Regions from separate parts of the Clostridium sp. 7_2_43FAA genome, predicted to be linked through region 2. Evidence: riboswitches for the same ligand, from Rfam matches in the RefSeq annotation. Region 2 holds a riboswitch; each other region holds the start of a gene.
What was found. A riboswitch is a leader RNA that binds a small molecule or an ion and turns the genes downstream of it on or off. The one in region 2 is predicted to bind S-adenosylmethionine.

Region 1: linked by a shared signal. The riboswitch ahead of metH (methionine synthase) and the one ahead of CSBG_RS15440 (Na+/H+ antiporter NhaC family protein) in region 2 are both predicted to bind S-adenosylmethionine.
Region 3: linked by a shared signal. The riboswitch ahead of CSBG_RS02585 (methionine ABC transporter ATP-binding protein) and the one ahead of CSBG_RS15440 (Na+/H+ antiporter NhaC family protein) in region 2 are both predicted to bind S-adenosylmethionine.

Annotation. Positions count from the first base shown of each region.
Region 1 is NZ_JH815222.1:1,364,951-1,368,242, reverse strand. Features, by position in the region: gene metH (methionine synthase) at 1-1,910, opposite strand, end outside; SAM riboswitch class I at 2,012-2,109, opposite strand; gene aspD (aspartate 4-decarboxylase) at 2,302-3,292, shown strand, end outside.
Region 2 is NZ_JH815222.1:3,049,339-3,052,630, reverse strand. Features, by position in the region: gene CSBG_RS15460 (HNH endonuclease signature motif containing protein) at 1-194, opposite strand, end outside; gene CSBG_RS15455 (hypothetical protein) at 481-1,155, shown strand; tRNA gene CSBG_RS15450 (tRNA-Gly) at 1,218-1,291, shown strand; tRNA gene CSBG_RS15445 (tRNA-Lys) at 1,295-1,370, shown strand; SAM riboswitch class I at 1,686-1,792, shown strand; gene CSBG_RS15440 (Na+/H+ antiporter NhaC family protein) at 1,908-3,185, shown strand.
Region 3 is NZ_JH815222.1:209,675-212,966, reverse strand. Features, by position in the region: gene CSBG_RS02595 (MetQ/NlpA family ABC transporter substrate-binding protein) at 1-35, opposite strand, end outside; gene CSBG_RS02590 (methionine ABC transporter permease) at 172-810, opposite strand; gene CSBG_RS02585 (methionine ABC transporter ATP-binding protein) at 810-1,847, opposite strand; SAM riboswitch class I at 1,941-2,089, opposite strand; gene CSBG_RS02580 (DUF503 domain-containing protein) at 2,184-2,480, opposite strand; gene malQ (4-alpha-glucanotransferase) at 2,614-3,292, opposite strand, start outside.

The DNA.
Region 1 (3,292 bases), 1.7 Mb from region 2:
TTATATAAAGTAGCAGCTTCTAAAAGTTTTTCACTTGCATCTTCAGAACTATTTAAAATAACATCTTCAACTAATTTAAGTAAATCTTTTGGAATATCGTCATATATCTGAATCATACTTGGATTCACAATCCCCATATCCATACCATTTTTTATAGCATGATATAAGAAAACTGAATGCATAGCTTCTCTTATTTTATTATTACCTCTAAAAGAAAATGATAAATTACTAACTCCACCTGAAACCTTAGAATATGGTAGATTTTCTTTTATCCATTTAGTTGCATTTATAAAATCTAAAGCATAGTTATTATGTTCTTCAATCCCTGTTGCTATTGCTAAAATATTCGGATCAAATATTATATCTTCTGGTGGAAAATTAACTTTATTCACTAAAAGATCATAAGCTCTTTTACATATACTTATCTTCTTTTCATAATTATCTGCTTGACCTTTTTCATCAAAAGCCATTACTACTACTGCTGCGCCAAAATCTTTAATAATCTTTGCCTTCTTTAGAAAATCTTCTTCTCCATTTTTTAAAGAAATAGAATTCACTATATGCTTCCCTTGAATTACTTTAAGACCTTTTTCTATAACTTCCCATCTTGATGAATCAATCATTATAGGTTTAGCTGAAATATCAGGTTCTGAAGCTAAAAGTTTTAAAAAATAATCCATTTCTTTTTCACTATCTAAAAGCCCATCATCAAAATTTATATCTATTATTTGAGCACCATTTTCAACCTGCTCTTTAGCAATAGAAAGAGCTTCTTCATATTTCTTTTCCCTAATAAGTCGTGCAAATCTTAAAGATCCTGAAACATTCGTTCTTTCTCCAATATTAATAAAATTACTTTCTTTATTCACCTTGGTTATTTCTAATCCACTATATACACTTTCTATTTCAATTCCTTTTACAATTCTTGGTTTATAGTTTTTAGCTATATTTGCAATTGCTTTTATATGTTCATAAGTAGTCCCACAGCATCCGCCTACTATATTTAGATATCCTTCTTTTAACATTTCTTCAATACACTTTGATGTTATTTCAGGTGACTCATCATAAAACCCTAATTCATTAGGCAAGCCTGCATTTGGGTAAACTGATACAAATAGATCCTGAGTTTCTGATAACTCTTTTATAAATTGATTTAAATCTCTCGCTCCAAAAGAGCAGTTTAGTCCTATTGAAATGATATTTTCGTTTTTCATAGAAGCAGCAAAAGCTAAAAGATTTTGTCCAGATAAAATTCTTCCTGATTTATCTGATATTGTTCCAGATACCATTATAGGAAGGATTTTATTTTTCAACCTGAAAACATCATTTGCAGCCATAATAGCAGCTCTTGCATTTAATGAATCAAAAATTGTTTCTATTAAAACTAAATCAATACCTCCATCAATTAAAGCACCTATTTGTTCTACATATGCATCTTTTAACTGGTCAAAAGATATATTTCTATATCCTGGGTCTTCAACATTTGGAGATAATGATGCCATTCTATTAGTTGGCCCTATAGATCCTGCTACATATCTTTTTTTACCATCCTTTTTAGAAAAATCATCACACGCCATTTTAGCTAGCTTTGCACTTTTATAATTTAAATCATAAACTAAATTTTCAAGTCCAAAATCACTTTGTGATATTCTATTTGAATTTAATGTATTAGTTTCTATTATATCTGCACCTACCTCTAAAAATCCTCGATGTATTTCATCAATTACTTCTGGCTTTGTTATACTCAATAAATCATTATTTCCCTTTTGATCTATAGGAAATTCTTTTAATAAATCTCCTCTATAATCAGCTTCTTTTAACATAAATGATTGAATATTAGTTCCCATTGCCCCATCTATTACTAAAATTCTTTTTTCTAAGTCTTTTACTATTTCAAAATCTCTCTTCATTATACAGCCCCCCTTTAATAACTCTAAATATTATATACACAACTAATATCAATAAAAAAATCCCTTCTAAAATAAGAAAGGATTATATACAAACTCTATTACTCTTATTTTTCAGAAAAATCTGTAGGATTTAGCACCACACTAGAAAGCAGGTTGCTGGGTTTCAAAGGGCCAGTCCCTCCACCACTCTTAATAAGATATTATTTTATATAATTATATAATCTTTATTATTTATTGTAAATATGTTTCAATAAATAATTACGTTTAAGTTTAATTTTTATATAAATTGTTAGTATTAATTTTTTATATTATTAATTCATCTATATTAAAGGAATAATATTTTAATTCATAACAAAAAATAAGATAAAACTTTTATTTAAGGAGAAAAACTATGGACAAAAACTTACAGCGTGAAGAAATCGAAAAAATTTATGGTAAAATAAGTCCATTTGAATTTAAAAATAGGTTAATAGAACTAGCTCATGGTGAAAATGAAAAAACAGCCCGTATTCTTTTAGACGCTGGTAGGGGAAATCCAAATTGGACAGCATCTACTCCTAGAGAAGCTTTTTTTACATTTGGTCTTTTTGCTGTTGATGAAACTAAAAAAGATATTAATAATGGTGATTTAGCTGGAATGCCTAAAAAAAATGGTATTTATAATAGATTCATAGAATTTATAGATAAAAATAATATTTTACCAGGGACAGAATTACTAAAAAAAATAATTGAATATGGAATAAATGAAAAAAGCTTTAATGCTGATGATTACTTATATGAATTAACGGATGCAATTATTGGAGATAACTATCCTGTGCCAGATAGAATGCTGTATCATATTGAAGAAATAGTTCATGATTATTTAGTACAAGAAATGTGTTACAATAAGCCTCCAAGTGGTAAATTTAATATTTTTGCAGTAGAAGGAGCTACTGCAGCAATGTGTTATATATTTGATACTTTACGATCAAATATGCTTCTTAACCCTAAAGATAAAATAGCAATAATGGTACCAATTTTTACTCCTTATCTAGAAATACCTGTTTTACCTAGATATGATTTAGAAATAGTTCCTATAAAAGCTACTGAAACAACAATTGATGGTACACATACTTGGCAATATCCATTATATGAATTAGAGAAACTTAAAGATAATTCTATAAAAGCTTTATTTATAGTGAATCCAAGTAATCCACCTTCTGTTTCATTAAGCACTGAGTGTAGAAAAAACCTAGTTTCTATTATAAATGAATATAATAAAGATATAATGATAATTTCTGATGATGTTTATGGTACGTTCGTTCCTGAGTTTAGATCATTAATGGCCGATTTGCCTTATAACACTATAGGAGTTTATTCCTTTTCTAAATATTTTGGAGTTA
Region 2 (3,292 bases):
TAGAGTTTATCTTGTAATTCTAGTTTATACCTCAAATCAGTTTCTATACAGTTGTGAGGACCATTTTTTCCTCTATGGTGGTAGTTACAAAGATATTTATAATTTAACTTAATATCGTAGCCACCTTCGTGTTTATGAACTATATGATGAATATCCGCTGTTGCTCCACAAATTTCACAGTGGTACAAAGTCATGCCTCCTTTTTATATCTTTAATAATATTATATATTTTTTGGGATTAATAATCTACAATATAATAGTTTTTGTAATAGATAATATTTAGTATATTTAAGTTATATATAACAAAGTGGTATATTTTTACTAAGTATAAGTGTAAAATTATATTATCAGAATATTGTAATGTAAAAGTGTTTAAATTTACTTTGTTATATTCTTTGAAAATACTTGAAAAGATGGTATAACATACTATATAATATATGTATAGTATATTATATTACTGAGCTGAAAGAAAGGTGATACAGTGAGACATAGCTATGATTCATTTGATTACTGGGAAGAATTGATTAATGAAAACAAAACAATAAGAGGACATATGTTTATGGATAAATTGCCTAATGAAAAAAGTATATATATCCATAGTTTAGTTTTTTGTAAGAATAACGGACTTAATAATACATGGTCATATTTTCCAAATGAGAAAATGTTATTAGGATATATTCAATATTCGTTTTTACAAGAGGCATTTTATAAATGGATATATGGAAAAGAAAGAATGGTTATTAGTATTCCAAACATTCCAGTAGAAAAAATAATCTTAGATGGAGAAAAAAATAAGAAAATATCTAAAGAAGAAGCAGATAATATGAGAAGGCATGTAAAAATGGTAAAGGATTGTTGGTCTTTGCCTAAGGATAAATTAATTAGAGCACTTCAAAGGTTTTCCAGGGACTTTAATAGAACCTGGTATGGAGATAACAGAGAATTTTTATACTTAAAAATTTTTAATACCCCAAAGGATTTAGGGGAGTTTGTAGTAAATTCAAGCTATATGACAACAACTGAAAGGGAATTTAAAGATAGGATTGGTATAAGTATCCCTGAATGGAATAACATATGCGAAAGAGCTAATAAAAATAAGCGTGATGGTGAGAAATTTAGAGATATTTTATTAAAATCACTTACAGAAATAATTTAAGGGAAAATTTATTATTGACAGTAATAATTGTGGAATATATAATATTATTGTCAATAAAATTTGCGGGTGTAGCTCAATGGTAGAGCCCTTGCCTTCCAAGCAAGTTACGTGAGTTCGATTCTCATCACCCGCTCCATATGCGTTATTAGCTCAGTTGGTAGAGCACCTGACTCTTAATCAGGGTGTCCCGGGTTCGATCCCCTGATAACGCACCAAATAAAAAGAGATTACTATGTAATCTCTTTTTTGTATATATAAAAATAAAATAGTTTAAAAATATAATATATAATTTTTTTCACTCCAATGATTGAGAGTAAATCTACATAATGTTGAACACTTTAATTAAATGTAATTATAAAAAATAAAAGTGCACAAAGGCACTTTTATAAAGCATAAGGAGTGAGATTTTGAGATCCTATTTTAATTATTGACAATAAAATGGACTAATATTCAAATTATAGGGGTTAAGAAAAAATTTCATGTTGACAATGATAATCTAAATTGATACTATAATAATGCAAAATTTAAAAGTCTTATCAAGAGTGGTGGAGGGACTGGCCCTATGAAGCCCAGCAACCAAGAATTTTAATCGATTCTTAAGGTGCTAAATCCTGCAGGAAATCCTGGTAGATAAGAGGCGAACTATAATTTTTTATATGTGTGATTAAAGCTTCTGTATTTCTGCAGAGGCTTTTTTATTTTGAAAGTTACATTGTATAAAATAATTTATTATAAAAGGAGAGAAGAAGGCTTTGAAGAATAAAGGAAATGGACTAGCTTTAATTCCATTAGGAGTATTTTTATTAGTTTATTTAGGAACGTCAATAGTGGCAAAAGATTTCTATGCTGTATCTGTAATTGTCCCATTTTTAGCAGCTGCTTTAACAGCATTGATTATGAATAGAAAAATAAAATTTGATGAGAAAGTAGAAATTTTTTGTAAAGGTGCAGGAAACACTAATATTCTGCTTATGATAATCATATTTATATTAGCAGGAGCATTTGCGCAGGTAGCAAAAGATATGGGAGCAGTAGATTCTACTGTAAATTTAGGGCTTTCATTATTGCCAAGTAGCTTATTAATACCAGGAATATTTGTTATAGGATGTTTTATAGCTCTATCTATAGGAACATCAATGGGAACTATAGTTGCTTTGGTGCCAATAGCTGTAGGAATAGCAGATAAAACTGGAATAGCAACTGCATTAGCTGTAGGTGCAGTAGTTAGTGGAGCAATGTTTGGAGACAACCTTTCAATAATATCTGATACAACTATATCTGCTACTAGAACTCAAGGATGTGAAATGAAAGATAAGTTCAAAATGAACTTTAAAATAGTTCTTCCAGCTGCTATAATAACTGCAGTAATATTTATGTTATTAACTAAAAATTCTGCAGTGGTTAATTTAGAAGTTTTAGAATTTAATTTATTTAAGATTTTACCATATATAATAGTTATAGTAACAGCATTACTTGGAGTTAATGTAATAGTTGTTTTATTACTTGGAATTTTATCCTCAGGAGTAGTTGGATTTATATTTGGAAGTTTTGATATAATAGGATTATTCAATTCTATATCAAGTGGAATATCTGGAATGAGTGAACTTATAATAATTTCAATTCTTATAGCAGGAACTATAGAAATTATTAAATTCAATGGGGGAATAGACTTTATTCTTAATAAGGGATTAAAGAATTTTAAAAGCAAAAGAGGAGCAGAATATGGGATTGCTATGCTAGTAAGCTTAGTAGATATATGTACAGCTAATAATACAGTTGCAATTGTAACTGTGGGCCCAATAGCCAAAGATATCTCTAATGAATTTGATTTAGAACCAAAAAGAGTTGCAGGGATATTGGATATGTTTTCATGTGTATTCCAAGGAATAATACCATATGGAGCACAGCTAATATCAGCAGCAGGACTAGCAGCATTATCACCATTTGCAATAATGAAATTTTTATTTTATCCCTATTTAATGGGGATATGTGCTATAATAGCTATATACATACATTGGAGAAATAAATAAGGCTGTTGTAAAAATTTAAATATATAAACCAGAAAAAAGTATGGCTTTCTTATGTGAGCCATACTTTTTTAGTGAAAGGGTGAAAGAGTGAAAGATTTAAGGATGAA
Region 3 (3,292 bases), 2.8 Mb from region 2:
GTTAATAATAATGATAAAATTGATTTTCTTTTCATTTCTTTAACCCCCTCGAAATAATTGATAATGCATAATTGACAATTGATAATTTAGGATATAACTCTTTCAGAGTTCTTTTAGTTAAATGTCTTTCATACATTTATCTTCTATATTTTAATTTAATTTTTGTATACTTTATTTTGATAGTTTTTTATATAGATAATTTCCTAGTGACTGTAACGCTTGTACGATTATTATTAGAATTATTACTGTGACAATCATAACATCTGTTTGATATCTTTGATAACCATATCTTATTGCTACATCACCAAGACCACCACCCCCTACTGTTCCAGCCATAGCTGAATATCCTATTATACTTATTATGGTTAATGTTAATCCTGATATTATTGAAGGCACTGCTTCTTTTAACATAACTTTAAAAATTATTTGTGTATTAGATGCCCCAAATGATTTGGCAGCTTCCACAACTCCTGGATCTACTTCTTTTAAAGATGATTCTATTATTCTTGCTACAAAAGGCGCTGCTGCTATTGTTAAAGGAACTATAGCTGCTGGTGTGCCAATTGATTTTCCTACTATTAACTTTGTAAATGGTATTATTGCTACCATTAAAATCAAAAATGGAAACCCTCTTAATATATTAATTATTGTATCTAAAACTCTGTATATAATTTTGTTAGGATTTAATCCATTTGGAGCTGTAACTACTAATATAATTGCTGGTATAAATCCTAATATAAGCGAAAATAATGTTGAGAAAAAAACCATGGCAATTGTTTTATTAAACGCTGGTATTAATATTTCTGACATTAATTAAGCACCTCCAATACCACATTTTTACTTTCTAAATATTCTATTACTTTTTCTTTATCCTTTACCTCTACATTTATTACTAAATTTCCAAGTACATCCTCTCTAAATTTCTCTAATTTGCCCCAAACTATTGAAAAATCTACATTTAACTCTCTAGCCATTTTTGTAATAATAGCATTTTCTGATGATGTACTTGGGAAAAATAGTTTTATGTTAATCCCTGTTGTTGGTAGTAGCTCATCATCTTGATCCCCTAAAAATTTCTTAAGGGAAAGTCCTGGTTTTAAGAATAAGTCTTCTGAATTGCCTTCTGCTTTTAAAATGCCCCCTTCTATTAATGCAACTTTTTCACAAACCTCTTTAACTACTTCCATTTGGTGGGTAACAATAACAATTGTTATACCTAATTCTTTATTTATCTTTGATAAAAGTGCTAATATATCTTTTGTTATTTTAGGATCTAAAGCTGATGTAGCTTCATCACAAAGTAAAATTTTAGGTTCTAATGCTAAAGCCCTTGCTATTGCTACTCTTTGCTTTTGTCCACCACTTAAGCTTGATGGTTTTACATCTGCTTTTTCTGAAAGGCCTACTAAGTTTAAAAGCTCAGTAACTCTTTCTTTTATTTTCTCTTTTTTAAATTTCTTGTAACTATATAACTTTACTCCTTTTTCTTTATTTTCAAGCTTATATTCTTTATACTCTTCTTCATATCCCCATACTTCCAATGGTAATGCTATATTTTCAGATACTGTTTTTCTACTTAATAAATTGAATCCTTGGAATATCATTCCTAACTTTTTTCTAAATTCCCTAAGCTCATATCCACTTAAATTTTTCACTTCTCTTCCCATCACTGTAATTGATCCATCTTCATAGTCTTCTAAACCATTTATGCATCTAAGTAATGTAGATTTTCCTGCTCCACTATGTCCTATAATTCCGTATATTTCTCCTTCTTCTATCCTAAGTGAAACTCCCTTTATAACTTCAACATCATTAAATCTTTTACTTAAGTTATTAATTTTAATCACAAGCCATTCCCCCTTTTAAGAAACTAAAGCAAAATAAAAAACGCACTGGAGAATAAATCTCTAGTGCGCGTAAATTCACATTATTAATTTATTCTCTCATCTATCAGCTAAAAAGCTGCAGGATTTAGCACCAAACTTAATAAGAATAAAATTTTGTCTAATACAAATTAGACTTATCATTTAATCCTATTACAGGTTGCTGGGTTTCACAGGGCCAGTCCCTCCACCACTCTTGATAAGAAACGTAATCAAATTATTTAATTTTTCTATTGATATTAATATACATTTATTGGATTAGATTGTCAACCCAATAATTTAAATTTTATGTATTTATTTTTATAAAAACTTAAACATTATAACATCCTTTTCTATGTTAATAAGCTCTGCATCTGTGTTTAACTCAATAAAGTTAATAATATTTTCCATTGTAGAATCTACCTGAGAACTACTTGAACATATTGATGAAATAGCAATTACTATACTTTGATGAATATCTTGATCTTCTACTTCATTTACCGAAATATTAAATTTATTTTTTAACTTTTGAATTATACTTTTAACTACCATCCTCTTTTCTTTTAAAGAATGTACCCAGCTTGCTCTTAGTTTTATACTCATTACTAGAACTTTCATCTTAAACCACCTACACTACAATTTTTAGATATTATATATCTTAACATTATTATGAATAAAGCTCATAGAGAATATTCTCTATGAGCTTTATTTATAATTTTTATAGGGGATTATTTTAATAACCTAACCAAATTTATTTTATTCTGCCATATAATTTTGTTAAATCATAAATTTCTTTTGCTAGTTTATCATCAAAAGCTTCTGATGAAGCTCTCCATACCCAATTACCACCTAAAGTAGAAGGCATATTCATTCTTGCATCATTACCTAATCCCAAGAAATCTTGCATAGTTGTTATGGCTAAGTAAGCTGGACTTCCCCAAACGCCTCTTATTAATCCTCTTGAAATTCCTTCTTCATAAGTTAAATTTAAATACCTCTTTGCTTTTTCTATTTCTTTCTTGCTTCCTGTAACATTATACCATCCACAAACAGTATCATTATCATGAGTTCCTGTATAGGCTACACAATTAACTGGGTAATTATGAGGTAAATCTCTGCTATCTCCCTCTCCAAATCCAAACTGCAATATTTTCATTCCTGGGAAACCTGTTGTATCTCTAAGTTCTATAACTTCGTCAGTCATCATCCCTAAATCCTCTGCTATTATATTAACATCCCCAAGTTTATCTTTTATTGCATTGAATAACTTTATTCCAGGTCCCTTTGTCCACTGTCCAAATTCTGCAGTCTTATTTCCATAAGGTATCTCCCAATATGCTTCAAATCCTCTAAAGTGATCTATTCTTACTACATCATATAGCTTAAAGCTTTCCCTAACTCTATCTATCCACCAACTATAGCCATCCTTA